4 regions of the Rahnella sp. GSA61A genome follow, and region 2 is predicted to be linked to each of the others. Evidence: predicted binding sites of a transcription regulator. Region 2 holds the regulator's gene; each other region holds the start of a gene.
What was found. Region 2 encodes Fur, which represses iron uptake genes when iron is present. Its sites were predicted from a motif close to ATAATAATGAGAACNACTATCAA; they were not measured.
Positions count from the first base shown of each region.

Region 1 (7,621 bases), on a different contig from region 2:
GGTTTGTGGCATAACTTCGGCGATAACGCCCATTTTGAGAATGGCCGGAAACTGATCCGCCATGCTTTCGACCATGGGATCACCCATTTCGATCTGGCCAATAACTACGGCCCGCCTCCGGGTTCGGCAGAACAGCATTTCGGCCGCATCCTGCAGGAAGATTTATTGCCTTATCGCGATGAGCTGATTATTTCCTCCAAAGCCGGTTACACCATGTGGGACGGCCCGTACGGAGACTGGGGCTCGAAAAAATATCTGGTCGCCAGCCTGAATCAGAGCCTGAAACGCATGGGGCTGGAGTACGTGGATATTTTCTATCATCACCGTCCTGACCCTGATACACCGCTGGAAGAAACCATGGCCGCGCTGGATTTGATCGTGCGTCAGGGCAAAGCCCTGTACGTCGGTTTGTCGAACTATCCGGCAGAACGCGCCAAAAAAGCGTTTGAAATCCTGAAAGATCTTGGCACACCGTGCCTGATCCATCAGCCGAAATATTCCATGTTCGAGCGCTGGGTTGAGGCTGATCTGCTGGATACGCTGGCGGATAACGGCGTCGGGTCTATCGCCTTCTCACCGCTGGCGGGCGGCGTGCTGACTGACCGTTATCTGGCGGGCATTCCTGAAGATTCCCGCGCAGCCAGCGGCAGTAAGTTCCTGACAGCAGATCAGCTGACGGAAGAGAAGCTGGCAAAAGTGCGTAAGCTGAATGATATTGCGCAGGCACGCGGTCAGAAGCTGTCGCAGATGGTGCTGGCGTGGGTTCTGCGCGGCGACCGCGTGACGTCCGTCCTGATTGGTGCCAGTAAAACCAGCCAGATCGACGATGCCGTGGGCATGGTCTCTCACCGTCATTTCAGCACAGAAGAACTGGCGGCGATCGAAGGGATTTTAGTGTAAGCGATTACCCTGCGGTATAAAAAACGCGCCTTTATGGAGGATTCGTAAGTAAACCGTTAAGGCGCGTAAATCATTCAAAACAGGATTGTAAGCAATAGTACCGGTGCCCTCTTCCCCTTATAACTGTCAGCATAAATTATAAGGAATCTGGGGCCACTCATGTTAAAGCCGGTACTTTTTGCCACATTGTTCTTTACCCTGCTCCCTGCGGCGGTACCCACCGTGCAGGCCAGCAGCTTCAGCCTGAATACGCCGGGCCTTTCTATCAATATCGGTGATCGCGACAGGCGGGGTTATTACTGGGACGGCTATGACTGGCGTAACCCAGGCTGGTGGAATGGTTACCGTGGTCACCACTATGGTGCACGCAGCCCGCGCGGCTATTACTGGGATGGTTATCGCTGGCGCGATCATGGCTGGTGGAACGAACGCCATCCTCCACGTCGTCCGATGCCGCCACCGCGTTATCATCACAGCGACCACGGACGTCCGCATTATGATCACCGCCGCGGGCCGGATCGGGGTCACGGCCATGATGATCGCCGGGGCGGGCATGGCGATCACCGCCATTAATCAACGGAATAAAACAAAAACGGGACAGCGCAAACTGTCCCGTTTTTTATTACCTGTTGCTGGCGAAGGCGTTATTTCAACATACCTGTCAGCAGATAAAGGTTAAGGCTGACGACGATCAGCACGATGACCCGCCCCGCCCACTGCACGGTTTTAGTATTCACCATCTCGCCCATCAGGCTGCGGTTACCGGTAAAAGCCAGCAACGGCAGCAATGCCAGCGCAATCCCGAAGCTCAGCAATACCTGGCTCATCACCAAAATACGTGTGGCATCTAATCCCATCAGGATCACAATAAAAGACGGCATCATGGTCACCGTACGGCGAACCCACAGCGGAATGTAGAATTTCACGAACCCCTGCATCACTACCTGTCCGGCCAGCGTGCCGACAACTGTAGAAGATAAACCGGCTGCCACCAGACTCAGACCGAAGGTGGTCGCGGCAGCGTGGCCGAGCAACGGTTGCAGCGTCAGATAGGCTTCATCCAGCTCACTGATCCCGCTGTGTCCGCTGAAATGGAATGCCGCCGCAGCCGTCGCCATCATCGCCAGATTCACAAAACCGGCGATGGTCATGGCAATACCGACATCCAGCTTGGTGGCTGAATAACGCTGCGCTTTGGACGCCTTGCCGCCCCGCTGAGTCAGCGAAGAGTGCAGATAAATGACATGCGGCATAATGGTCGCGCCGAGCACACCCGCGGCCAGATACACCGAATCAGCGGTTGGCAGTGCGGGGATTAACATGCCTTTGCCCAGCGCCAGCATGCTTGGCTGCGAGAAGAACAATTCAACAATATAAGCCGCAGCAACAAACAACAGTAAACCGGCGATCACCAGTTCCAGCGGCTTTTGCCCGCGTTTTTGCAGCCCAAGGATAATAAAGGTGGCAATCCCGGTAAGTACTGCGCCCTGTAACAGGGAAACCCCGAGAAGCAATTTGAAGCCTATGGCGGCGCCAATAAATTCGGCTAGATCGGTGGCCATTGCGATAATCTCCGCCTGCACCCAGTAAGCCCAGACGGCCGGACGCGGGAAACGATCGCGGATATGTTCGGCCAGGTTTTTGCCGGTCGCGATACCGAGTTTGGCAGACAACAACTGGATCAACATCGCCATGACGTTGGCCCATACCACCACCCACAGCAACTGATAGCCATAAGAAGCACCGGCCTGAATATTCGTCGCAAAGTTGCCCGGATCGATATAACCAATGGCGGCGATAAAGGCCGGTCCCATCAGTGAAAGCTTCATCTTTCTGGACGCGCGGCCTGCAGATTCGGCCCGGCTGTTCAGCATAGTTAGTTAACCCTTACAATTATTACGCTTACATCAATGATATCTAATTGATAATGATTATCAAGTGCATTTGGAATGATCTGAGTGATTACTCTGATAGGCAGCAGCAGTAAGCGAGAAGGTAATAACTGAGGGGGTGATTCGCTCACCCGGCTTCAGAAAGCCAGACGCAGCGCACTTTCCTAAAACAGACATTAACGGGCCAGATTCAGAACGCATTACGGCACATGATAAAACTAGCACAGGAATGCTAATTGTGCTTAGTTTTATTAACATCTTGATTTTTTGTGTGATGGGCCGCGATTTGTTGCAATTCGTGTCTGTAATTTCTATATTTGCAATCGACTTCACGTTTTAAATGTACGCGTTACATAAAATGACCGTCGAAATATAGCCTGCCTCTAATTTGGAGCACCCATGTCCCGAATATTGCACTTTGTATTAGCGTTGGCCGTTGTCGCTGCACTCGCTTTACTGGTGAGCCGTGACCGGAAAAATATCCGTTTACGCTTCATCGTTCAGCTGTTGGTCATCGAAGTCTTGTTAGCCTACTTCTTCCTGAATTCTTCTGTTGGTTTAGGTTTTGTGAAAGGCTTCTCAGACTTGTTTGAAAAATTATTAGGATTCGCTGCGGAAGGGACCGGCTTCGTATTTGGAGGCATGAGCGATAAAGGATTAGCGTTCTTCTTCTTGAAAGTCTTGTGTCCGATCGTGTTTATTTCTGCGTTGATCGGTATTTTACAACACATTCGTGTACTGCCTTTCGTCATCCGTATTATCGGTACGGTTCTGTCGAAAATTAATGGCATGGGAAAACTGGAATCTTTCAACGCCATCAGCTCCCTGATTTTGGGTCAGTCAGAAAACTTTATCGCGTATAAAGATATTCTGAGCAAAATGTCTGAAAAACGTATGTACACCATGGCTGCCACAGCAATGTCGACGGTTTCTATGTCGATTGTGGGTGCGTACATGACCATGCTGGAACCGCGCTTTGTTGTTGCTGCGCTGGTGCTCAACATGTTCAGTACCTTCATCGTACTGTCGTTGATCAACCCTTATAAGGTTGATTCAGAAGAAGACCTGCAAATCGGTAATACGCACCAGGGTCAGAGCTTCTTTGAAATGCTGGGTGAATACATCCTGGCAGGCTTCAAAGTGGCTATCATCGTTGCAGCCATGTTGATTGGTTTCATCGCACTGATTTCATGCCTGAATGCGTTGTTCGACGTGGTATTCGGTATCACCTTCCAGGGCGTGCTGGGTTATGTCTTCTATCCATTCGCGTGGATGATGGGCGTACCAAGTCACGAAGCCTTGCAGGTAGGCAGCATCATGGCAACCAAACTGGTTTCCAATGAATTCGTTGCGATGTTGGATCTGCAGAAAGTAGCAACCGAACTTTCACCACGCGGCGTGGGCATCCTGTCCGTGTTCCTGGTGTCTTTCGCAAACTTCTCTTCCATCGGTATCGTTGCCGGCGCTATCAAAGGCCTGAACGAACATCAGGGCAACGTGGTTTCACGCTTCGGCCTGAAACTGCTGTACGGCTCAACGCTGGTCAGCGTGTTGTCTGCTTCTATCGCGGGTCTGGTACTGGCGTAAGTAAGCAAATACAGAACGACGAGAAAGGCGCTCCGGCGCCTTTTTTTATGTCTGCGATTCAGCGCAGTAAAACAGGCAGGAGAAATGACAAAGCGCCAAAAGCAAAAAACCCGCCGAAGCGGGTTTCTTTAATATTTGGTGGAGATAAGCGGGATCGAACCGCTGACCTCTTGCATGCCATGCAAGCGCTCTCCCAGCTGAGCTATACCCCCACACGAGGTCGTACACATTTACTTTTTTGTTTCCCTGGGAAGGAAACAGCCAACTTGCTCTGGAAAGGAAGTTGGTGGAGATAAGCGGGATCGAACCGCTGACCTCTTGCATGCCATGCAAGCGCTCTCCCAGCTGAGCTATACCCCCAATTCATGCCCGTAAAAACGGGTGAACGGGGCGCATAATATGAAACGTCGCTACCCCTGTCAACGGCTAAATCCGTTTCTCAATTCAAGCGCTGAAAAAGCCGCCAAATCCCCCATTCCACAGGGAAAAATCCTCTGCCATCAGGGAAATTTTCAGACAGACGCTTTGTTTTACAATTTGTCCGCCAGCCCGCATTTTTCCTAGCTTTCTGATCTGCTTACGCATTTCCTTAACATCTATGTCCGAATGATTAATAAAATGTTAGCAGACTATGATAATCGCCTTGTTTTGAGATAAATCTCAGAATAGACTTCTCGCGCAATAATCATAACTTACACCATTCGAGCACTCCCATGTCCTTGTATTCACCTAAAGAAATCGCATCCATCGCCGTCACAGCGGGCGTTAATAAAAGCCGCGCCACCGTGTTGAATTTGTTAATTTTGGGCTTTCTGGCTGGCGCATTCATCGCCACCGGTTTCCTTCTGGATCTGCATGTAATAGGGACATTACCTGCATCCTGGGGTTCATTCAGTAACTTGCTTGGCGCTGCCGTCTTCCCGGTAGGCATCATTCTGACCGTGTTAGCAGGGGGAGAACTGCTGACCGGTAATATGATGACCTTACCTATCGCCTGGTTCGCGCGTCAGATCAGCCTTTACGCGGTGCTGCGTAACTGGTTCTGGGTCACTGTCGCTAACCTGCTGGGCAGCCTGGCAGTGGCCTATTTCTTCGGCCACGTTCTGGGGCTGACGGAAGGCGCTTTCCTGAGCAAAACGGTGGCAACCGCCACCGCGAAGGTCAACGCAGACTTCATGCATGCGTTCATTTCCGGTATCGGCTGTAACTGGCTGGTGTGTCTGGCAATCTGGCTGGCCTTCGCCAGCAAAGAAGTTGGCGGCAAAGTGATCGGCATGTGGTTCCCGGTTATGGCGTTCGTGGCCATCGGCTTCCAGCACGTGGTAGCAAATATGTTTATCGTGCCTGCGGCAATCTTTGCCGGTGCGCTGAGCTGGTCAGAATACCTGCCTAACTTCGTGGCCGTGTTCCTCGGTAACGCCGTAGGTGGTGCGGGCTTCGTTGGCCTGATGTATTTCCTGGCCTACCGCCCGACCGTTGAAACACCGGCAACTGAACAACGTTAATTAAGACGTTTTTCACACCCGGGTTTTACGAAAAGAAAAAGCCAGCCGGTTTCCCGCGCTGGCTTTTTTATCGCTATTTAACCGCCATTACTGTGCTTGTGTTTCGCGCTCAGCAATAAAGGCTAACGCCATATCGATACGCGCCAGCACACGGCTCTGGCCGATAGCGTGAACGGTGACATCAACACCTGGTGACTGGCCTGCGCCCGTTACCGCAACGCGCAGTGGCATACCAACTTTACCCATCCCTACTTCCAGCTCATCCGCCGTGCCCTGAATCGCATGGTGAATGTTTTCAGCGGTCCAGTCAGTGATAGCAGCCAGTTTGGCGCGAACCACTTCCAGCGGCTGACGTGCAACCGGGCGTAAGTGTTTCTTCGCCGCATCGGCATCAAACTCTGCAAAATCTTCGTAGAAGTAACGGCAGGACTCCGCCATCTCTTTCAGCGTCTTGCAACGTTCGCCCAACAGGGTCACGATTTCAAACAGCTGCGGACCATTACGGGTTTCGATACCCGCCTGCTCAACATGCCACAGCAGATGGGTCGCCACGTAATGCGGATCCATCGTGTTAATGTAGTGATGGTTCAGCCATTGCAGTTTTTCAGTGTTAAACGCACTGGCAGATTTGCTGACGTTTTCCAGTGAGAACAGCGCTTTCATTTCGTCGCGGCTGAAAATTTCCTGATCGCCATGAGACCAGCCCAGACGCACCAGATAGTTCAGCAGCGCTTCCGGCAGATAACCGTCATCACGGTATTGCATCACGCCGACCGCACCGTGGCGTTTGGACAGTTTTTTACCGTCGTCACCCAGAATCATAGAAACGTGCGCGTAAACCGGTACCGGCGCGCCCAGCGCTTTCAGGATGTTTATCTGACGCGGCGTGTTGTTGATATGGTCTTCGCCACGGATGACGTGGGTGATTTCCATATCCCAGTCATCGACAACGACACAGAAATTATAGGTCGGCGAACCGTCGGTACGGCGGATGATCAGATCATCCAGCTCGTCATTACTGAATTCGATCGGTCCGCGGATCTGATCGTCAAAGATGACAGAACCTTCCTGCGGGTTACGAAAACGCACCACACACGGCTCATCAGCAGCGTGATGTTCGTGGCTGTCGCGGCAGCGGCCGTCATAACGAGGCTTCTCGTTATTTGCCATTTGTTCTTCACGCAGCGCTTCCAGACGTTCTTTAGAGCAATAGCATTTATAAGCCGTGCCGTTTTCCAGCATCTCATCAATCACCGCGTTATAACGGTCAAAACGCTTGGTCTGGAAATACGGGCCTTCATCCCAGTCCAGATTCAGCCAGTTCATGCCATCCATAATCGCGTCGATAGCTGCCTGAGTGGAACGTTCGAGATCGGTGTCTTCGATACGCAGCACAAACTCACCGCCAAGGTTGCGGGCAAAGAGCCAGGAATAGAGCGCGGTACGGGCGCCACCGACGTGCAGATAGCCGGTCGGGCTTGGGGCAAAACGGGTTTTGATTTTCATCTGGGTGCAACCTTAATCACGCAACGCCAAAAAACGTCGCTATCAATTAACAAAAAGTGGCTGACATTCTACCACTCTGCCCTGATTCCTCAACGCACAACCAGGGGCAGTCACGTGGTTTAAGGCCATGAATGCGTAAAGAATCGACTACGCGGGCGAGAAACACGTCAGGTTGACTAAAAATAAGCCGAATGAACATTTTTGTTTTTAAAAAGCGTTGACGTAATTTCA
Region 1 is NZ_JAHXYO010000005.1:233,847-241,467, reverse strand. Features, by position in the region: gene mgrA (L-glyceraldehyde 3-phosphate reductase) at 1-900, shown strand, start outside; gene LC431_RS09265 (DUF2502 domain-containing protein) at 1,060-1,473, shown strand; gene LC431_RS09260 (Nramp family divalent metal transporter) at 1,545-2,774, opposite strand; gene LC431_RS09255 (NupC/NupG family nucleoside CNT transporter) at 3,192-4,379, shown strand; tRNA gene LC431_RS09250 (tRNA-Ala) at 4,516-4,591, opposite strand; tRNA gene LC431_RS09245 (tRNA-Ala) at 4,664-4,739, opposite strand; gene LC431_RS09240 (hypothetical protein) at 4,824-4,964, opposite strand; gene LC431_RS09235 (formate/nitrite transporter family protein) at 5,093-5,884, shown strand; gene gltX (glutamate--tRNA ligase) at 5,972-7,390, opposite strand.
Region 1: the regulator Fur is predicted to act here: its motif matches at 2,822-2,844, upstream of LC431_RS09260 (Nramp family divalent metal transporter).

Region 2 (7,621 bases):
CTGTACGACTGGGTTCTGGATAATATTTCTATTCCATGCCACCCGCGTCAGTACGAATTCTCCCGTCTGAATCTCGAATACTCCATCATGTCCAAGCGCAAGCTGAACCTGCTGGTGACCGAGAAGATTGTTGAAGGCTGGGATGACCCGCGCATGCCGACCGTTTCAGGTCTGCGTCGCCGGGGCTATACCGCGGCATCTATCCGTGAATTCTGCCGTCGTATCGGCGTTACCAAGCAGGATAACAACGTTGAAATGATGGCGCTGGAATCTTGCATCCGTGACGATCTCAACGAGAACGCACCGCGCGCCATGGCGGTTATCAATCCGGTTAAAGTGATCATTGAAAACTTTACCGGTGATGATGTGCAGATGGTGAAGATGCCGAATCATCCGGGCAAACCGGAAATGGGCACCCGCGAAGTGCCGTTTACCCGTGAGATTTACATCGATCAGGCTGATTTCCGCGAAGAAGCCAACAAGCAGTACAAGCGTCTGGTGTTGGGCAAAGAAGTGCGCCTGCGTAATGCGTATGTGATCAAAGCAGAACGTATCGAGAAAGACGAGGAAGGGAATATCACCACTATCTTCTGTTCTTACGATATCGACACGCTGAGCAAAGATCCTGCCGATGGCCGCAAGGTGAAAGGCGTGATCCACTGGGTGTCCGCGTCTGAAGGCAAACCGGCTGAGTTCCGCCTGTATGACCGTCTGTTCAGCGTCGCAAACCCGGGCCAGGCGGAAGACTTCCTGACCACCATCAACCCGGATTCCCTGGTGATTTCCCACGGTTTCGTGGAGCCATCACTGGTGGCTGCACAGGCTGAAATCAGCCTGCAGTTTGAGCGTGAAGGTTACTTCTGTGCCGACAATCGCTACTCAAGTGCTGAACATCTGGTGTTTAACCGTACCGTTGGCCTGCGTGATACCTGGGAAAGCAAACCCGTCGCGTAAGCCCTCAGTATGAGGTAATAAAAACGCAGTTCAGGCTGCGTTTTTTTTCGCCTGTTATTCTTGTCAGAGATGCCTTTTGTTTTTCGTCGCGAATTAATGTATTTCCTATGCTTACTTTTAAAACGTTGTGCCACAGCCGTTCATATTGCTGAAACGTTTAAACTGTAAGATGATTTTGTTTAATCGTATGTTTTAATTATATATTATTATAGTCCATTGCTTTAATCCTTTCCTGCATACCTCTGTAATGCTTTTTCATCTTTATGTGCACTTTGTCATATTTCGATAATTAATGATTAATTACTCATTGATAATTCGCGTCGCGAAAAATACTCTTGATGTTGATTTAACCGGTTACGCCTCTGGCGACCGCTTTTTATACCCGTTTGGGTTTTGCTCGTTTTTTTAGTCAACATGAGGAATCTCTATGCACAAGCGCCGTAACAGGGGCAGGGGATCGGCTTACCTGAAACCTGCCATGTATTCTCTCGCCGGCACCTTACTGGGTGGCGGAATGATGTTTTCACAAGAGACCAAAGCAGCCGGTTTTATTGATGATTCCACACTGACCGGCGGTGTGTACTACTGGCAGCGTGAACGTGACCGCAAGGACATGGATCCGGCGAGTGACCACTACAAAGACTATACAACCAACCTTTCGCATTCTACCGCTAACCTGAACCTCGATTTTTCTTCCGGCTATGCCTGGGACATGTTTGGTATTGATATCGCAGCCTTTACGGCGATTGAAATGGCCGAGAGCAGCGAGAGCGGCCATCCCAACGAAATCGCCTTTTCCAACAGCAATCGCGCCTACGACGAAGATTACTCCGGGGATAAAAGTGGGGTCAGTCTTTATAAGGCAGCCGGTAAATTCAAATACGGCGGATTCTGGGGGCACGCAGGGTATATTCAGCCTACCGGACAGACGCTGATCGCACCGCACTGGAGCTTTATGCCGGGTACGTATCGCGGTGCGGAAGCCGGTTATAAACACGATTTCGGTGACCCGGGTGAACTGAGTTTCTCCTATATGTGGGCTGATGAATATAAATCGCCGTGGCATCTGGAAATGGATGATTTCCGCCAGAATGACAAGAAAACCGGCGTTTCTTATATTCATTCGCTCGGTGCGAAATATGATTTTAAAAATGACTTCGTACTGGAAGGCGCATTTGGCCAGGCTGAAAGTTATGTCGATCAGTACTTTGCTAAAGCCTCGTACAAAATGGATCTGCTGGGCAATCCGCTGACCACCAGCTATCAGTTCTATGGTGCAGAAGACCGCATCAGTGACAAGAATGATCCGAACAGTCTGTATGACGGTCTGGCATGGTTGCAGGCACTGACCTTTGGCTATACCACCGGGCAGTTTAACTGGCGTCTGGAAGGGACGATGGTGAAAGCGGAAGGGAATCAGGGCTACTTCCTGCAGCGCATGACCCCGACTTATTCTTCCTCAAACGGCCGTCTTGATGTGTGGTGGGACAACCGCTCGGACTTCAACGCCAACGGTGAAAAAGCAGTATATGCAGGCGTATTGTATGATCTGGCGAAATGGGATTTACCGGGCTTCGCGGTCGGTGGTTCGTACGTCTATGCCTGGGATGCCAAACCGAGCACCAACGCCGCTTATGACCAGAGCCAGCGTCTGAAAGAAAGCGCATGGAGCCTGGATGCGCTGTACACCATTCAGGAAGGGCGCGCCAAAGGGACGTTGTTCAAACTGCATTACACCCAGTACGACAACCATTCGGATATTCCGAGCTGGGGCGGCGGTTACGGCAACATTTTCCAGGATGAAAAAGACGTGAAATTCATCGTTATCGCTCCATTCACTATTTTCTGAGGTCGCTATGTCGATGAATAAATTACTGATGATCGTGGTTTCGGTTGTTCTGCTGGCCGGTTGTGCACCCACCGCCGATCAGGCACAAATATCCCAAACGCGGGAAGATTACCGTGCCTGTATCAATACGTCAGAAGGCAATCCGGACAAACTGGCATCCTGCGAGGTGTTACTGAATAAACTGAAACAGGAAAAAGCCCACCAGCAATTTGCAGAACAGGAGACGGTGCGCGTGGTGGATTATCAGCGATGTCTGACGGCGCGTAAAACTGGCGACGGTCAGGCATATGCTGCTGATTGCGGGAAAATCTGGCAGGAAATAAAAACGAACAATTCACCTAAGCCGTGAATCTCAGCAGCGAAACATACCCCGGCTTGCCGGGGTTTTTTATGCCTGCTATCCGGGCTCAATCTGCGTCGATATCAGACATAAAAAAACCGCTTTTCAGCGGTTAATTTAGTCAAAGCCTGTGCAGATTACTGCGCAGGTTTATCGTTGTGCAAAGAGTCATCTTCGCGGCAATCGCCTGCTTCACAGTGGCCGTACAGATACAGGCTGTGGTTGGTGAGCTTGATACCGTGTTTCTTAGCAATCTCACGCTGACGACCTTCAATATATTCGTCACGGAATTCGATCACACGACCGCAATCCAGACAGATCAGGTGGTCGTGGTGATGTTGCTGGGTCAGTTCGAATACGGACTTGCCGCCTTCGAAGTTATGACGGGTGACAATACCGGCGTCGTCAAACTGGTTCAGAACGCGGTAAACCGTCGCCAGGCCAATTTCTTCACCCATATCAATCAGTTGCTTGTAAAGATCTTCCGCACTAACGTGATGACCTTCCGGCGCTTGCAGCACTTCCAGGATTTTGAGGCGCGGAAGCGTGACTTTTAAGCCGGCTTTCTTCAGTGCGGTGTTGTTGTCAGTCATGCGGATTCAGTCCTGTTACTATGTGCTAATCAAGTTGAGGCATGCAGCCTGTGGCATCGGCGGCACAAAATTATTCGTTTAGTCTCTTCGTTTAACGCAATGTGCCAATTCTCGTCAACGACAGCCTGTTAATAAAGATCACAAATTGCCGGTCACATTTGGAATGCAACGACTTGATCAATAGAAAAAACAGAGGAACTCAGTGTACCTTGATACGACCGAAAGTTACAATTTTGTAGCAGTTAAATTGTTAATTTCAGTAATAGTTTGGCCCTTCAATTGTAGAATAAATCCTCAGGGCCAACAGGGTTTTTAGCCAATAATTTCAGAAAGGCTAAGTTCTTCTGTGATCTGTTTCACCCAGGCATCAACACGTTCGCTGGTCAGTTCGGGCTGACGATCTTCGTCAATTGCCAGTCCTATGAAGTGCTTATCATCCGCCAGGCCTTTAGATGCTTCAAAGTGGTAACCTTCGGTAGGCCAATGTCCGACAATCACTGCGCCGCGTGGCTCAATGATATCGCGCACGGTGCCCAGCGCATCGCAGAAATATTCGGCGTAGTCTTCCTGGTCACCGCAACCAAACAGTGCCACCAGCTTACCTTCGAAATCTATCTCTTCCAGCGTTGGGAAAAAGTCGTCCCAGTCACACTGCGCTTCACCGTAATACCAGGTTGGAATGCCGATAAGCAAAATATCGAATTTTTCCAGATCCTCTTTGCTGCTCTTCGCAATGTCATGCACCTCTGCAACATCTTTACCCAATTGCTTCTGGATCATTTTTGCGATGTTTTCGGTGTTACCTGTATCGGATCCAAAGAAGATACCTACAACGGCCATAAGATTACCTAACCTCTTGTTCTCAATGAAGTGCTCTGCAACGCAGGCAATAATAATGCAGATGATAGCAAACTCGTGCGGCGGAGAATATGCTTCTGCTCGCCTTCTTAACTGGGAAATAAGTTTATCGGGCAATATTTTTATGTGTTATCGCCTTTGTGTGCTTTCACCTGCGGCGAATTAACCTCAGGGTTAATGAGGTCAAAAGCAAGTTTGAGAAATAAGTTGTCACAATACTAAATTTCGAGAACATTCCGCCGATAGATGATTCGGGAGCAATCTCAACATAATAAAGAAATCGATGCCCGGAGAGGTGTTCAAACATGTCCTGGGGCACTTGCCTGCTGGTTACCTGTCTTGATTCTCCGCATCCCCGTCAATCCTCAGGCCAGAAACAGACATGTTTCGAGAGAGGCATATCGTGCAGTTTTTAAAAAATATCACCATCAGGGCCGCTTTATTAACCATTCTTGGCATCTTTTGCGTCATGTGGGCAGGTGTTTCCCTTTACACCGTCACCTCACTGGACACACTGACCCAAAATACCAAAAATAGTACCGAGCTGGTCAACAATATGGCGCTGATCAATAAAGGAAATGATCAGTATTTTCGTACCGTGACGCGCCTGAGCCGCGCCGTGGCACAGCTTCAGGCCGATCCGTCAAAAGGTCCGGAAATTTTTGATACCGCCAAACAATCACTCAGCGGGCTGACGCAGGCTCTGGCCAGTTTTAAAGCGGCACCGCATCCGGGGCTGGAAGATTCCTCCGTGCAGGAATTAATCACCAGTTGGGAAAATCTGATCACGCAGGGCGTCACGCCATTGTTCGACGCAGCCCGCAGCAAAAATACGGAGTCCTATAACCAGCTAGCCAATTCCACCGTGCCTGCACTGAGCCGCAGCTTTGGCTCATCAATGGAAAAAGTCAGCGGTCAGATCGCTGTCGATTTTGATGCGGCACAACGGCAATCCACCCATCTGACGTCATTTAGCAAAGTGATTCTGCTGACGGCATTTGGTATCGGGCTGGTGATTTTATTGCTGACTGACCGTTATCTGGTGATGGCGCTGGTGAAGCCGCTGGATAAAATCCGCGGTCACTTCGCGGTGATCGCCAGCGGCGATCTGACGTTTTATCTGGAAGAATTCGGTAAAAACTGCGCCGGTAAGCTGATTCCGTTGCTGAACGAGATGCAGTTGAGCCTGGTCAATACCGTTCAGACCATCCGCAACTGCACCAATCACATCTATCAGGGCGCGTCAGAAATTTCAGCCGGGAACAACGATTTGTCTTCCCGTACGGAAGAACAGGCGTCGGCGCTGGAAGAAACCGCTGCCAGCATGGAAGAACTGACGGCTACCGTTAAACACAATGCCGATAACGCGCATCACGCCAGCCAGCTGGTGATGGAGGCTTCCACCACCGCGCAGAAGGGCGGCAACATCGTGGCAGACGTGGTCAGCACCATGAAAGATATCTCCGGCAGCTCGAAGAAAATTGCTGAAATCACTTCTGTGATTAACAGCATCGCTTTCCAGACCAACATTCTGGCGCTGAATGCTGCCGTCGAAGCGGCACGTGCGGGCGAGCAGGGGCGCGGTTTTGCAGTGGTTGCCAGCGAAGTGCGCAATCTTGCACAACGCAGTGCGCAGGCGGCGAAAGAAATCGAGCAGCTCATCAGCGAATCGGTTTCCCGCGTCGACAGCGGTTCGAAATTGGTTGAAAACGCCGGTCATACGATGAATGAAGTGGTGCGCTCAATTACGCATGTCACTGACATCATGGCGGAAATTGCCTCTGCATCCGATGAGCAAAGCAAAGGAATCAGTCAGGTGGCGGTTGCCGTCACAGAAATGGACAGCGTCACACAGCAGAACGCCGCGCTGGTAGAACAGGCGTCGCAGGCTGCAGTATCACTGGAAGAGCAGGCTTCATTGCTGAACAATGCCGTTGCTACGTTCAAACTTAAAGATAGCGTGACGAGCGTCGGTTCACGTCCGGGGAAGTCAATTTCCGCACCGTTATTGCGTCCGGATACCAGCATGCTTTCGGCGAAAAGTGCTGAAAACTGGGAAACGTTCTGAGCAGGAAGACGTGAATTAATATGGAATAAGTAAGAAAAAACAAACGGGTAGCCTGAGAGGGTTACCCGCTTTTCAATCAGCCTTCATGACCGTTAAGATGCGACAGCAGCATCTCTTCAATCAATTCGCTACGACTGATATTGCGTTCTTCTGCCAGCTTATTGAGCATATCAACAGCATCGGCATTCATTTTCAGCTCCACACGACGCAGGCCGCTCGCTTTATCGCGGCGTAACTGGTTGCGCTTATTGATCCTGAGCTGTTCATCACGGGATAGCGGATTTGTTTTTGGACGCCCCGGACGACGGTCATCTGCGAACAGATCAATCGTCGTGCGATCCAGTTGTTCTTTTGCCATAGGTAGCGGTACAACCAGGGAAGTTTTTACATCGGAAAACCGCAAGCCGGTTCCTGACGAGCGTTTCACACATTTCGGGCTAAGAAACCCTGACCCAATTCACCTCCCGCGACTCACTGTGAGTAAACGGGGCGGCAAAATTATAGCGCGCAATCATACACTGGCGCACCAGGGGTTCACAACGCCTGATTACCCTGATTTCATGATAACTTCTTAAGTTGTGCAGACTTTTTGCACAATTTATCCCCAGGATGTTAAACCTCAGGCCGCATCGATGAAACGGTGCACCGCGCGCAGTACTGCATCGGGTTTTTCCGCGTGCACCCAATGACCGGCTCCCGCCACCACATGCGCTTTGGCCTGCGGAAATTGTCGGGCAATCGCGTCGCGATATTCATCCTGCACATACGGCGATAGCCCGCCACGGATAAACAGCGCCGGGTGATCCCACGGAGGCACGTCTTCCCAGCCGGTAATAGTTTCGTATTCACTGAGCAGCACCGGCACGTTAAAGCGCCATTCTCCCTGCTGGAATGATTTGAGCAGGAACTGGATCACGCCGTCTTCCTTTATATACGTGCGCATACATTCGGTAGCGGAG
Region 2 is NZ_JAHXYO010000002.1:200,265-207,885, forward strand. Features, by position in the region: gene glnS (glutamine--tRNA ligase) at 1-954, shown strand, start outside; gene LC431_RS03000 (OprD family outer membrane porin) at 1,433-2,803, shown strand; gene chiQ (ChiQ/YbfN family lipoprotein) at 2,817-3,152, shown strand; gene fur (ferric iron uptake transcriptional regulator) at 3,281-3,736, opposite strand; gene fldA (flavodoxin FldA) at 4,049-4,576, opposite strand; gene LC431_RS03020 (methyl-accepting chemotaxis protein) at 4,998-6,662, shown strand; gene ybfE (LexA regulated protein) at 6,739-7,020, opposite strand; gene ybfF (esterase) at 7,282-7,621, opposite strand, start outside.

Region 3 (7,621 bases), on a different contig from region 2:
ATGCATGAAATCATGTCGAAGGGATGGCGGAGATGCCATTAAAACCCCGCCCCAACCCTCACCTTCGCAGGGGAGGGGTTTTAATGGCATCTCAATAGCTATTATTTCTGCCCGTAATACGCATCCGGCCCGTGCTTGCGGCTGAAGTGCTTGTGCAGCAAATAATCGTCCATCGGGGTTTGGTCACGCCGGATTGAACCGGTGATCCACGCCATTTTCGCGACTTCTTCCAGCACCACCGCGTTGTGTACCGCCTGTTCCGGCGTGATTCCCCAGCAGAACGGGCCATGCTGGGCGACCAGAATGCCCGGCATATGCAGCGGATCGATGCCGGTCAGCGACGCGGCGATAACTTTGCCGGTTTCCAGTTCGTACTCTCCGCTGACTTCCTTACGCGATAAAGGCCGGGTGCAGGGAATGGCACCGGCAAAATAATCCGCGTGTGTGGTGCCGAGTGGCGGGATGGCGACGCCGGCCTGCGCCCATGAGGTCGCATAGGTCGAATGGGTGTGCACGATGCCACCAAGCTGCGGGAAACGGGCGTAAAGTTCGAGATGCGTGGCGGTATCTGAAGAGGGTTTGTAATGCCCTTCCACGACGTCGCCTTGCAGGTTCAGCACGACCATATCGCTGACCTGCATTTTCTCGTATTCCACGCCGCTCGGTTTGATCACAACAATACCGCGCTCGCGATCAATACCGCTGACATTCCCCCACGTGAAGGTCACCAGACCAAAAGCGGGCAGCGCCATGTTGGCTTCAAATACGCGTTGTTTCAGTGCATCCGTCATCGGGTTTCCTCCATGCTAAGCCCGGCTTTCTGCATTTTATCGACCACCCAGGCGCGGGCGTTGCGCACTTCCTGCATCGGATCGGCGGCGGTTTCGCTCCACATTTCGATCAGGTACGGCCCGCGATAACCGCTTTTTTGCAGCGTGGCAAAGCAACGCTCGAACTCCACCACGCCGTTGCCAAAGGGGACGTTTTTGAATACGCCGGGCTGTGTGTCTTTAACATGCACAGCGACGATATGCCCTGCGCCGCTTGCCAGTTCCATCTGCACGTCGTTATCCCATGCCGATAAATTGCCGATATCCGGATAAAGCTGGAACCACGGATTGTTCAGGTAATGACTGTAACCCAGCGCTTTGCTGATCGAATTCATCAGCGGGTAATCCATGATTTCCATCGCCAGCGTGACCTGCGCACGACTGGCCATTTCGACGGACTCCTGCAAGCCATCGCGAAAACGCTCGCGGGTATTTTCATTGGCCTGCTGGTAATACACGTCATAACCGGCAAGCTGGATCACGCGAATGCCGAGATCCTGCGCCAGCACGATGGCCTTGCGCATGATTTCCAGACCCTGATTGCGGGTTTCATCATCTTCTGCACCAAGCGGGAACCGCCGGTGTGCGCTCAGGCACATGGACGGAATGCGGATGCCGGTGCGTGATATTGCATCAACTACCTGCAAACGTTGCTCGCGTGACCAGTCCAGCCGCGCCAGCCGGTTGTCGGTTTCATCCACCGACATTTCAACGAAATCGAAGCCCAGCTCTTTCGCCAGTGTCAGGCGCATCAGCCAGTCTTCGCCCGCAGGCAGGGCTTTTTCATAGATACCGAGTGGAACGGCTTTATGCATCATTCGGTGTTCCTTAGCCCCAGAGCTGGCGAATGGATTTTTTGAACTGACGTGCTGCGTCAACCGGATCTTTGGCGTCGCGGATACTACGTCCGGCGATAAAGACGTGCACCGGAATGTCTTTAAATAGCGGCAAATCTTCCAGCGCCAGTCCGCCGGTAATGGTCACTTTAAAGCCCATGGCGGAAAGGCGTTTAATCGCCGAGATATCGGCATCGCTCCACGCCACCCCGGCGGCCTGCGCGTCGCGGCTGCGGTGATAAACCACCTGCCCGATGCCTGCGTCGTGCCATTCCTGCGCCTGTTCCCACGTCCAGTAACCGGTCAGCTCAATCTGCACGTCGCCGTTAAATTCTTTCGCCACTTCCAGCGCACCTTTGGTGGTGTTGATGTCGGCACAGCAAATCACCGTCACCCAGTCAGCATGGGCTTCGAAACACATGCGCGAGAGGATTTTTCCGGCATCGGCGATTTTGGCATCGGCCAGCACAATTTTTTCCGGATACAGCGCCTTGAGGTCACGCACCGCGCGCACACCTTCTGCGACACATAAAATAGTGCCAACTTCGATAATGTCGACTTCGCTGGCGATCAGGCGCGTGGTTTTGTAAGCGTCGTCCATCGACTGGTTATCCAGCGCCACCTGCAACATCGGTAATGAATGAGACATAATATATTCCTTCTCTGCTAACGAATTAGTGAACCGCCGTGGCGGAGGTCAGGTCGATCAGATCCAGCACCTGTTGCGCCGTAGTGCAGGCACGCAGGCGGTCAAAATTGGCTTCATCATCAAACAGGTTCACCACCTGCATGATGCCGATTTCCTGATGCGCATTGGCATCCACCGCCGCCAGCGTGATGAGAATGTCCACCGGATCGTTATCTTCATGATTGAACACCAGTGGTTTTTTCAGCGTCACCAGCGCAAAACCGGTTTTCAGCACACCTTCTTCCGGACGGCCATGCGGCATGGCAAGCCCGGGTGCGATCACGAAATACGGCCCGAAACGTTCGACGCCGTCCAGAATCGCCTGGTAATAACGCGGCTCTACCACTCCGGCTTCTACCAGCATATCGACGCCAATTTTCACTGCGCCCTGCCAGGTTTCTGCTTCTGCGTTGAGGCGAATCGAGTTGTTTTCAGCCAGCGAATCTCGCAGTTTCATACATCGCTCCTTACTTTTTCAGGTCTGCGGAAAAGTGCGCGTTAATCACTTCCATCACTTTCGGACCGAAGTCAGCCGCCGACAGCATGTTGCGCACGCCGACCACGTATTTGTTGCCGCTGACGGTGATTTCATCCGCCACGTGCGTGGAGGCGACAATAATGTCAGCACCGCTCAGCTCGGATTTGTATTCCCCCACCGCGCAGCTATTCATGGTGTGATCCACGCCTTCCTGCGTCAGAAACTGGCCGATTTTCATCTTCATGATCATCGAACTGCCTTGCCCGCAACCGCATACCGCCAGAATTCGTACTGTCATGGGAACCTCTTTGTTTGGTGAGAAGTTATTTGTGAGAAGTCATTAGTGAACAGTCATTAGTGAACAGTCATTAGTGAGAAACGGACTGATTAAGCGCCTGTTTTTCAGCATCTTCTTCGGCCCGCAATGCGCGACCCGCGAAGAACATGTAGAGCAGCACAATCACCGCAATGACGCCCATAAAGGCCATACCGATGCTGAAGAAGCCCTGCATCATTGGCGGTGCCAGAATCGACCAGTCTGCCATGCCCATCCAGGCGCTCAGGCCGGTGAGTTTGATGGCCCAGACGCAGCCGAAGATTTCGATCATCCCCATCACCAGACAGATTTTCAGCGCCGCGCGCCAGCCGCCGAAGTGATTGGCAAACACGCCGATGGTGGCGTTAGAGAAGAACATCGGGATAAAGCCGGGGATGATCATGATGGAAGAGCCCATGCCAAACAGAATGGCGACAGCAATCAGCTGGCCGATGGTGCCCCACATAAAGCCCCAGACCACGGCGTTCGGCGCAAAGCTGTAAATAGCCGCGCAGTCGATGGCCAGCACGGCACCCGGGATCAGGCGTTGGGAGATGCCGTTAAAGGCTTCGGTCAGTTCAGCAACGAACATACGCACGCCCTGAATAATGATGAAAATCGCCACCGCAAACATCAGACCGGTTTGCAGGATGTAAATCGTCCAGTGGGTTTTTCCGGCCATTTGCTGCAGGGTGTCGAGGCCGAAGGAACACAGAATGATGCCGAAGAACACGGTCATCACGATGGCGGTAGACACGATATTGTCATGGAAAATATTCAGCCAGCCCGGCAGTTTGAGATCTTCAACACTGTCTTCTTTCTTCCCGAGATACGGCGCGATTTTATAAGCGATCCACGAGGCAAATTGCTGCTGGTGACCAATCGAGAAGCCGCTGTTTTCGGTCACGGCCTGCGTCGGTTTGTACATCATGTTCGAGGTAATGCCCCAGTACAGCGACACCAGAATTGCGGTTGACCAGATGGTGGTCCACATCGGATAGCCCATGATGAAGAAGAACACCGCAATCAGCCCCGCCTGCTGGAACATGATGTGGCCGGTGAGCATGATGGTGCGAATGCCGGTAATGCGGCGGAATACCACCATCAGGATATTCAGCGCCAGGGCGATCAGCACCGCGTAACCGACCCAGCTATAGGCCTCGCCCATGCGCTCCACCGTGGCCATCATTGAGGCATAGGTATCTGATATTGCACCGTTAATGCCATACACTTCTGAAAGTTTTGCCACCACCGGTTTGAAGGTACCGGTCAGAATGCCGGACCCCGCCTGCAGTAACATAAAGCCGATTATGGTTTTGATGGTGCCCTTGATAATCACCGTCGCGCTCTTCCTGAGCAGGATGTAACCGAGCATGGTCACAATACCCAGCAGCAACGGCGCGTTAGTCATTACCTGATTAAAAAATACGGTGAAGATGGTGTAGAGGAATTCCATAAGACTCTCCGTCTGACCTTGTTTGATCTCTTCAACGCACTTGAACATAACCGCTGCGCTAAAAAGTGAGGGACAAACGCACTCTAATGCTCACATCGAATCAAATAAAGATTCGCAATGATTATTTGTGAGCAGTCTCGCAAGATATCGTCATCGGCAGAATGAGCTAACAAACTAAATCACTCTGTTTTTATGATAAATATCAGCCATATACTACAAAAAAAGGCATGTGAAAACCGCCTGAAATCCTCCCATCCTCCTTTGTCATCCCCTGCTTAATGCTAAAAATCGCTCGTTTATAATCATTGTCATTATGAATTTTCGATGATAAATTCTCACAAATAAATCATATGTAATCATTAAATGATTTATTGTGACTCTATTTCAAAGCCAACTCAGATGAGGGAATACTATGAGCAAAGTAGAAACGATCAGCCGCGAATCCTGGATCCTCAGCACTTTCCCGGAATGGGGCACCTGGTTAAACGAAGAGATCGAGCAGGAAAAGGTCGCGCCGGGCACCTTTGCCATGTGGTGGCTGGGCTGTACGGGGATCTGGCTGAAGTCTGAGGGCGGCGCGAATATTTGTGTCGATTTCTGGTGTGGCGTCGGCAAGCAAAATCACAGCAGCCCGCTGATGAAAACCGGCCACCAGATGCAGCGCATGGCCGGTGTAAAGAAGCTCCAGCCGAATCTGCGCACCACACCGTTTGTGCTCGATCCCTTTGCGATCAGGGAGATCGACGCGGTGTTATCCACCCACGATCATAACGATCATATCGATGTGAACGTGGCCGCCGCTGTCATGCAAAACTGTGCTGCTGACGTGCCCTTTATCGGCCCGCAAACCTGTGTGGATTTGTGGATGAGCTGGGGCGTGCCCGCCAGTCGTTGCATCGTGATGACGCCGGGCAAAGTGGTGAGGATCAAAGACGTGGAAATTCACGCACTGGATTCTTTCGACCGCACGGTGCTGATCACCCTGCCCGCAGACCAGAAAGCCGCAGGGGTATTGCCGGATATGATGGATCAGCGCGCGGTGAATTATTTGTTCAAAACGCCGGGCGGTAACCTGTATCACAGCGGCGATTCGCACTATTCCAACTACTACGCCAAACACGGTAACGAATATCAGATAGACGTGGCGCTCGGCTCTTATGGCGAAAACCCGCGTGGTGTGACCGACAAAATGACCAGCGTCGATATGCTGCGCATGGCGGAATCCCTCAACACCAAAGTCGTTATTCCGTTCCACCATGATATCTGGTCGAATTTCCAGGCCGATCCGCAGGAAATCCGCGTGCTGTGGGAGATGAAAAAAGATCGCCTGAAATACGGCTTCAAGCCGTTTATCTGGCAGGTCGGCGGTAAATTCACGTATCCGGATGATAAGGATAACTTCGAGTATCACTATCCGCGTGGCTTTGACGACTGCTTTACTACCGAGACTGATCTGCCATTCAAGTCTTTCTTATAAAGTATGTTATGAACAGGCGGAGGCAGCAGACTCCGCTTTTTTATAAACCATGTAATTGCCATTACTGCTCGTTTATAATCACGCGGTAATCACCTATTTACCTGCGGAGCCACCATGACTGAGCCACAACGCCACAATGCTATTCTCGATCTGCTGCAACGTCAGGGGCAGATTTCCGTCGCTGATGTGATTGATCAGTTTGATATTTCACCCGCTACGGCGCGTCGTGACATCACCAAGCTCAACGAACTGGGCAAACTGCGGAAAGTGCGCAATGGCGCTGAAGCCGTGAATCAGCCACGCCAGAACTGGACACCGCTGAATATCCATCAGACGCACAATCTCAACGAGAAAATGCGCATCGCCAAAGCGGCATCCGAACTGTGCCAGCCGGGTGAAAGCGTGGTGATAAACTGCGGTTCGACGGCGTTTCTGCTCGGCCGTGAAATGTGCGGAAAAGACATTCAGGTCATTACCAATTATCTGCCGCTGGCCAATTATCTGATTGAACAGGAGCACGACAGCGTGGTGATCATGGGCGGTCAGTACAATAAAAGTCAGTCAATTACGCTGGCACCACAAGACGGCGATGCCAGCCTGTATGCCGGGCACTGGATGTTCACCAGCGGCGCGGGGCTGACCGCCGATGGCCTGTACAAAACCGATATGCTGACCGCGATGGCCGAGCAGAAGATGTTGAATTATGTTGGGAATTTGGCGGTACTGGTCGACAGCAGCAAAATCGGCCAGCGCGCGGGCATGCTGTTCAGCCGCACCGAACAAATCGATGTGCTGATCACCGGCAAAGAAGCGAATGATGAAATCATCGGGCAATTACGTCAGAAAGGCGTGCAGGTGATCCTGGTTTAGCCTTTATCCCTGTATTTCGTCTGGTCTTAGTTGTGCAATTATTGGGTAGAATGGCGGCATAACCTTTTATGAGGCAAGACCAGAATGGAACAATTTGAAGCAATCAGCGTTGAACAAGCACATTCCCGCCTGACCTCAGGCGAAGCCGTGATGGTCGATATTCGTGACCCGCAAAGCTTCGGCGCAGCACATGCACCTGGCGCTTATCACCTGAGCAACGACAGCCTGCCTGCGTTTATCCAGCAGGCCGATGCCAAAACACCGGTACTGGTGATGTGCTATCACGGCATCAGCAGCCGCGGTGCCGCGCAATTTCTGATTTCTCAGGGTTTCGAATCGGTCTACAGCGTTGACGGCGGTTTCGAAGCCTGGTCGCAAACCTTCCCGCAAGATATTGAAGCCTGACCCCTCTTTATTGACGCCGGCGCACGCTATAGTCTTTATAACCAGGCTAATGAGTTTGCGCCGAAAATGTTCTTAAGCTGAAAAAGCTACCTTTCTCCAGTGTTGATATAATTTCTGCCTACTATCGACAGGATTCCAAGATGAAAAAACTGAACACTTCACGTTCTTTAGGGATGCGTACGCTCGCCGTTCATGGCGGACAGCAGCCCGATGCCCTGACCGGCGCGATTGCAACACCTATCACCGCCGCATCGGCATTTTCATA
Region 3 is NZ_JAHXYO010000008.1:97,050-104,670, forward strand. Features, by position in the region: gene LC431_RS12480 (L-ribulose-5-phosphate 4-epimerase) at 102-791, opposite strand; gene LC431_RS12485 (L-ribulose-5-phosphate 3-epimerase) at 788-1,648, opposite strand; gene LC431_RS12490 (3-keto-L-gulonate-6-phosphate decarboxylase UlaD) at 1,659-2,315, opposite strand; gene ulaC (PTS ascorbate transporter subunit IIA) at 2,341-2,811, opposite strand; gene ulaB (PTS ascorbate transporter subunit IIB) at 2,822-3,130, opposite strand; gene ulaA (PTS ascorbate transporter subunit IIC) at 3,201-4,604, opposite strand; gene ulaG (L-ascorbate 6-phosphate lactonase) at 5,017-6,081, shown strand; gene ulaR (HTH-type transcriptional regulator UlaR) at 6,196-6,951, shown strand; gene glpE (thiosulfate sulfurtransferase GlpE) at 7,036-7,356, shown strand; gene LC431_RS12525 (PLP-dependent aspartate aminotransferase family protein) at 7,497-7,621, shown strand, end outside.
Region 3: the regulator Fur is predicted to act here: its motif matches at 4,900-4,922, upstream of ulaG (L-ascorbate 6-phosphate lactonase).

Region 4 (7,621 bases), on a different contig from region 2:
CTGACCAATCCTTTTCTGGCGAAGTTACCTGCTGTGCAGACCGGGCGCGTGTATGCCATGGGTGACGACACGTTCAGACTCGATTATTACAGCGCCAGCAACATGCTGAATCAGCTTGAAAAACTGTTCGTAACTCACTGATGTCCCGCTCAATAAAAAATCTCACAGCGCTGTTGGTTGCCTTGTTTTTGCTCTGCCTGATGATGGCGCTGAGTCTGGTGCTGGGCGAGAAATCGCTTGCGTCCGGCACCGTGATGTCAGCGCTGAACGGCCAGTGTACTGGGGCGGATTGTGTGATTGTCACCGATGCCCGTGTGCCGCGCACGCTGGCCGGTTTGCTGGCAGGGATGGCGCTCGGATTATCCGGTACGCTGATGCAAATCCTCACCCGCAATCCGCTGGCTGATCCCGGTATTCTTGGCGTTAATGCGGGTGCGGCTTTCGCGGTGGTTATCGGTATCGCCTTTTTTGGCGCAACGGATGTCAGCCACTATTTGTGGTTCGCGTTTGCCGGTGCCTTACTGGCAACATTGCTGGTCGCCATGATCGGCGCGCTGGGACGCGGAAAGCTGGATCCGGTACGCTTAACTCTGGCGGGCGTCGCGCTCGGCGCTGTGCTGGAAGGCATGTCTTCGGGGATTTCCCTGCTCAACCCGACCGTCTACGATCAGTTGCGATTCTGGCAGGCTGGCTCGCTGGATATCCGCAATATTACCGTGATTAAAACCATCACACCGCCGGTGACTTTTGCGGTTGCCCTGAGCTTACTGATGGCCCGTTCCCTGAATAATCTGACGATGGGCAACGAACTGGCGACGGCGCTCGGCACCAAAATCGCGACCACGCAGTTGCTGGGATTACTGGCGATTACGTTGTTGTGCGGCAGCGCCACAGCGGCTGTCGGCCCCATCGCCTTTGTCGGCCTGATGGTGCCGCATATGGCGCGCTGGATCTGTCGTGCGGATCCGCGCTGGATGCTGCCGTGGACGCTGGTGTTAACCCCGACGCTGTTGCTGGCAGCCGATATCGCCGGGCGTTTTCTGGTTACCGGAGAATTGCGGGTTTCCGTGGTGGTCGCCTTTATCGGCGCGCCGGTGCTTATTTTCCTGGTACGCCGTCCCGGTGGATTACACAGAGGTTAACCATGAGCCAGACTCTTACAGAACCTCGCCCGCTGAAAAAACCTTTGCTGCTGTCGCGCCCCTTTCTGACCGCCTGCGGACTGGTGTTATGCCTGATCCTGCTGGCGGTTTACGCGCTGGGTAGCGGAACACTGGCACTGACGCCGTCGCAGGTTGTCAGCGCCCTGCTCGGCGACGGGCCGAAAAACCTGAGCATTATTGTCACGCAATGGCGTCTGCCGCGCGTGGTGATGGCGATGATTCTCGGTGCCGCACTCGGCATCAGCGGCGCGATTTTTCAGTCGCTGCTGCGCAATCCATTGGGAAGTCCGGACGTTATCGGTTTTAACACCGGCGCGTATACCGGCGTTCTGCTGATTATCGTGTTGTTCAATGGCGCTGCGGGCGACCTTCTCCCCGGCGCGATGGCAGGCGGCGTCGTGACCGCACTGGTGGTATACGCCCTGGCATGGCGTCAGGGCATCGAAACGTTCCGCCTGATTATCGTCGGTATCGGCGTACGGGCGCTGCTGATTGCGGTCAATACCTGGCTGATTATTCACGCCTCGCTGGAATCGGCGCTGACGGCTGGCTTGTGGAATGCCGGTTCGCTCAATGGCATCACATGGGAGAAAAGCCTGCCGGCGACCGGGATGATTATCGTCGCCTGCATGCTGGCGCGTTGCTTATCCGCTCCGATGCGGTTGCTCGAAATGGGCGATGATGCCGCCTGTGCGCTGGGCGTACCGGTGACGCGTTCACGTTTATTGCTGATGCTGGCGGGCGTGGCGTTGACCGCCGCGGCCACCGCGCTGGCCGGGCCAATTTCCTTTATTGCGCTGGTGTCACCGCAAATTTCGCGTCGTCTTTGCGCCAGCCAGCAGCACGCTTTATTTTTCGCGGCGCTGACCGGTGCGCTGCTGTTGCTCGCCGCCGATGTCACTGCACAACGGCTGTTCACGCCCTATCAGTTACCCGTGGGCGTGCTGACCGTCAGTCTGGGCGGCATTTATCTGATTGGGTTGCTGATCCGGGAGTCGCGACGCTCATGAATACTGAACACTCTTCCCCTTTGTATGCGAAAGATCTGACGCTGGGCTACGATAAAAAAATCGTCGCCCGCGAACTCTCCGTCTCTATCCCTCAGGGAAAACTCACCGTGATTATCGGGCCGAATGCCTGCGGTAAATCCACATTATTGCGCACGCTCAGCCGCCTGATGCCGCCGCAATCCGGCACGGTATTTCTGGACGGCAAACTGATCGGTGATTACGGCACCAGAGACGTCGCGAAACGTCTGGGTTTACTGCCGCAAAGTTCAACGGCGCCGGGCGATATCAGTGTGGCGGATCTGGTGGCCCGCGGGCGTTACCCGCATCAGAGCCTGTTCAGCCGCTGGACAGCGCAAGATACGCTGGCGGTGAACGACGCCATGCACGCGACGGGAGTATTCGAACTGGCGGAAAGCACGGTGAATTCACTTTCCGGCGGACAGCGCCAGCGGGTGTGGATAGCCATGGTGCTGGCGCAACAAACGCCGTTGTTATTGCTGGATGAACCGACAACCTGGCTGGATATCGCGCATCAGATTGATTTGATGGAACTGATGTGTCGCCTGAATCAGGAAAACGGCCGCACGCTGGTGGTGGTGTTGCACGACCTGAATCAGGCATGTCGTTACGCCGGGCATCTGATTGCCATGCGCGATGGAAAAATACTGGCTGAGGGCGCACCGGCAGACATCGTCACACCGGCACTGATCGAACAGGTTTTCGGGCTACGCTGCGCCATTATCGACTGTCCGGTTTCGCATACACCGTTAATTATCCCGCTGGGTAACGGTTGAATCTCCGGTGCTCCATGGCTCTTCGTTCCACAGGTATTGAAGGCCATCGGCTAATCCGCCGCGCCAGCTCAGCGCATCGTGACCGGCATCGACCACGCGATAATGCACGCTGTTTTTGGTGCGGCTCAGCAGCTCATCCATCTGATTATTCACCTGATAAATCAGTCGTTCATTGCTGCCCGCTTCCATGAAAATTTTCAGATGGCTGGCAGCCCCCAGCCCGTTACTCACCGCACGCAGTAACAAATCCGCCTCGTCAGGATTTTCATCCTGCTGCGATTTATTACGTCGCGGCCACCAGAAAGAACCGGACTGACTGAGTACCAGACCGAAGCGCTGCGGCCAGTGCAAACCGGCGTACAACGCTGACAGCCCGCCAAAGCTCTGCCCCGCCACCACTGTTTTGTTCGCATCGCTGCTGTGCGGTGCGAGCGTCGCCACGGCGGGCAATAACTCCTCCTGAACGGCCAGCCAGAAATCTGCATTACAGGTCAGTTCGCGGCTGCGGGTCTGTGTATCGATCACATCAATCAGCACGTAGACGGCCTGCGGCAATGTGCCTTCCTGCGTCAGTTGCATCAGCGGCTGCCAGACCGGCATCTGCTGCGCCCAGAACTGGCCGTCGAGCAACAGCGCCAGCGGGCGCGATGCCGGATCCTGGCTTTCGCCGGTGGCGTAGATCCAGACCTTGCGCCGGTTGCCCAGACGCGCACTGTTCCACTGATAGGTTTGCAGTTTTGCCGGTTTCTGTGGCAACGCGGCACCGTGGAGATCAAACTCCCGCCAGGCAGGCTGCGGCAATGCGTCGGGCATATGCAACGGCGACAGCGCGTGAGATTTCGCCCCCGGCCACGGCTGATTCGGATTCAGCGGGTCATAAATCGCATGGGCGAACATATCTTTCCACCATTCCCGCGCAGCCAGCATGGCGGTATAGGCATCGGGATCCTGCGGGAACTCTCTGCCGGGCCCGGTGCGCGGGATCAGGCTGTAGCTGCCGCGCCAGCCGGAGCGCAGCGTAATACTCAGCGACCAGACATCGGTTCCCGCAAGTCTTTGCAGACTTTGCGGCGGTAAAGACTGATGGTGATCGGTGATGCCGTTGATGTTGATCCACACCCGCTGGAAATCCGATGTCGCCTCACTGCCCTGCGGATCCCGCCAGAAGAACGTCACGTTGCATACGTCATCATTCAGCCGTTCGATCAAGGGTGAACCTTGCGCTTTAATGTCTTTCCACCATTCGGCACTTCCCGCCTGAGAGCTTGCTAACATCGCCTGCGCGGTGGGTTTTTCCGGAAACTGCGATTTCATCATGTTTACGCTTTACAGTCTTTTGGCAATGAGAGAAGGCATAATTTGCAGAATAATTGACCTGCTTCCTGCAAATTATGAATGGGAATCGTATTGATAATTGTTTGCATTTGCAATAGTGTGTTACCGCCCGTAAACGGGACGATAAAAATACACACACAACAGGCCATCCTCCTGTTCACTAAATCTGTTTTGCAGGAACGGATGGATTTCAGGGCAGAATCCACTATGAAAAGCAGGCTACCACACTATTCTCTGGCAACCTTAATCGGGCTGGGATCAGCACTTTCTTTGCCCGTCAGCGCGGCAGAAAGCACCACAACCCGCACAACAGACGCCAGCCAGAACACCGCAGAAACACAGGAAGACACCAGCGACACACTGGTTGTCACCGCCGCACAGCAAAACCTTCAGGCTCCCGGCGTTTCCACCATCACTTCTGATGAAATCCAAAAACGCCCTCCGGCACGCGACATCAACGAACTTATCCGCACCATGCCCGGCGTAAACCTGACCGGCAACTCTACCAGCGGCCAGCGCGGTAATAACCGCCAGATCGACATCCGGGGTATGGGCCCGGAAAATACCTTAATCCTGATCGACGGTAAGCCGGTGAACAGCCGCAACTCAGTGCGTCAGGGCTGGCGCGGTGAGCGTGATACCCGCGGCGACACAAGCTGGGTTCCGCCCGATATGATCGAGCGCATCGAAGTGATCCGCGGCCCGGCGGCGGCGCGTTACGGTAACGGCGCGGCGGGTGGCGTGGTGAACATCATCACTAAAAAAGACACTCAGGAGTGGCACGGTTCCTGGAATACCTATCTGAACGCACCACAACATAAGGACGAAGGCTCGACCAAACGTACCGATTTCAGCCTCTCCGGCCCGCTCAACGATCAGTTCAGTTTCCGCCTGTTCGGTGGCTACAGCAAAACGCAGGCTGACGCGCAGTACATCAACGACGGTCATCAGTCTGAGCGTACCGGCACCTATGCCGACACCGTTCCGGCAGGTCGCGAAGGCGTGATCGATAAGAATATCGACGCCCTGTTGCACTGGGATTTTGCCCGCATGCAGTCACTGGAATTTGAAGTGTCCAACAGCCGTCAGGGCAACCTGTACGCAGGCGACACGCAGAACACCAACACCAGTGATTTGGTGAAAAGCATGTACGGTGAAGAGACTAACCGCATTTACCGCCAGTCCTACTCGGTGACCTACAAAGGCGCGTGGGATAACGGTGTAACCACCAGCAACTACGTGCAGTACGAAAAAACCCGTAACTCGCGCATGGATGAAGGGCTGGCGGGCGGTACCGAAGGCATCTTCTCTGACGAAGACTTCAACACCATCGCACTGGGCGACATTCTGGCGCACAGCGAAGTCAGTATTCCGTTTGAGCTGGGCGTGCCGCAAACCGCGACGTTCGGCACGGAATGGAACCAGCAGAAGATGAAAGATCCGTCTTCCAACACGCAGGCTATGCTCGGCGGCGCGATTGCCGGTACCGACAGCACCAACCGCAGCCCCTATTCTCAGGCAGAGATTTTCTCGCTGTTTGCCGAAGATAATATTGAGCTGACCGACAGCACCATGCTGGTGCCGGGTCTGCGTTTCGACCATCACTCCATTGTCGGCAATAACTGGAGCCCGTCGCTGAACCTGTCTCAGGAACTGGGCGACGATTTCACCCTGAAAATGGGTATCGCCCGCGCCTATAAAGCGCCGAGCCTGTATCAGACCAACCCAAACTACGTGCTGTACAGTAAAGGTCAGGGTTGTGCGGCCAGCGGCGGCGGTTGTTATCTGGTGGGGAATAAAGATCTGGATGCGGAAACCAGCGTAAACAAAGAGATCGGACTGGAATTCCACCGCAACGGTTATCAGGCGGGCGTGACCTATTTCCGCAACGATTATCGCAACAAAATCGAATCCGGCTATCTGCCAACCGGCACGTCCTCCACCGGCACAACTGATGTATATAAATGGGAAAACGTGCCGAAAGCCGTGGTTCAGGGGCTGGAGGGCACGCTGAATATTCCGGTCAGCAGCACCGTTTCCTGGAATAACAACGGCACGTACATGATTGAAAGTAAAAACAAAGAGACCGGCGATTATCTGTCGATCATCCCGGAATTTACCATCAACTCCACGCTGAGCTGGCAGGCAACGGAAGATCTCTCTCTGCAATCTACCCTGACCTGGTATGGCCGTCAGAAGCCAAAGAAATACAACTACAAGGGTGAAGCCGTCACCGGCAGTGAGAAAAATGAAGTCAGCCCGTATTCTGTGGTCGGCATGAGCGGCACCTACACCGCGACCAAAAATGTCAGCGTCACGGCGGGTATTGATAACGTCTTCGACAAACGCCAGTTCCGTGCGGGTAATGCCCAGACTGTGGGTAATGCCACCACCGGCGCCTATATGTACGGCGCAGGCGCGGCAACCTACAACGAACCGGGCCGCACGTTCTACATGAGCCTGAATACGCACTTCTGAGTATGTTGCCCACATAAAAAAGCCACCTGCAAAGGTGGCTTTGTTGTTTCTGAAACCTGACTTTGGGCTTACAGCACGCCCTGCGCCAGCATGGCATCAGCGACTTTGACGAAGCCGGCGATATTTGCGCCACGGACATACTGCGTCTGCTGGCTTTCGCCGCCGTATTCGACACACGACTGGTGAATATCCAGCATGATGTGACGCAAACGCGCATCCACTTCTTCGGCTTTCCAGCTCAGACGCGCAGCGTTCTGCGCCATCTCCAGCCCTGAGGTTGCCACGCCACCGGCATTCGCCGCTTTACCCGGCGCGAACAACACGCCCGCGTCGGTGAACAAGTCGGTCGCTTCAATCGTCGTTGGCATATTCGCGCCTTCAGCGACCGCTTTCACGCCATTGGCGATCAGCACGCGTGCCGCAGAGGCATCCAGTTCATTTTGTGTGGCGCAAGGCAGCGCGATATCCACCGGCACGTTCCACGGCTGCTGGCCTTCGAGATACGTCAGTCCGAGTTTTTGCGCGTAATCCGCCACGCGGCCATCACGGCTGGCTTTGATTTCGGTCAGCAGCGCCAGTTTCTCAGGAGTAAAGCCTGCTTCATCGACGACAGTACCGTTAGAATCTGACGCCGTAATCACCCGTGCGCCCAGTGACATGGCTTTTTCAATTGCATATTGTGCGACGTTACCGGAACCAGACACCGCCACGCGCATACCTTCGAAATCCAGGCCATGGCGTTTAAGCATCGATTCAGTGAAATAGATCAGGCCATAACCTGTGGCTTCCGGGCGGATCAGGCTGCCGCCGAACGACAACCCTTTGCCGGTGAACACGCTGG
Region 4 is NZ_JAHXYO010000037.1:11,470-19,090, reverse strand. Features, by position in the region: gene fepB (Fe2+-enterobactin ABC transporter substrate-binding protein) at 1-141, shown strand, start outside; gene fepD (Fe(3+)-siderophore ABC transporter permease) at 141-1,142, shown strand; gene fepG (iron-enterobactin ABC transporter permease) at 1,145-2,173, shown strand; gene LC431_RS25745 (ATP-binding cassette domain-containing protein) at 2,170-2,967, shown strand; gene fes (enterochelin esterase) at 2,941-4,284, opposite strand; gene LC431_RS25735 (TonB-dependent siderophore receptor) at 4,510-6,780, shown strand; gene gdhA (NADP-specific glutamate dehydrogenase) at 6,849-7,621, opposite strand, start outside.
Region 4: the regulator Fur is predicted to act here: its motif matches at 4,375-4,397, upstream of LC431_RS25735 (TonB-dependent siderophore receptor).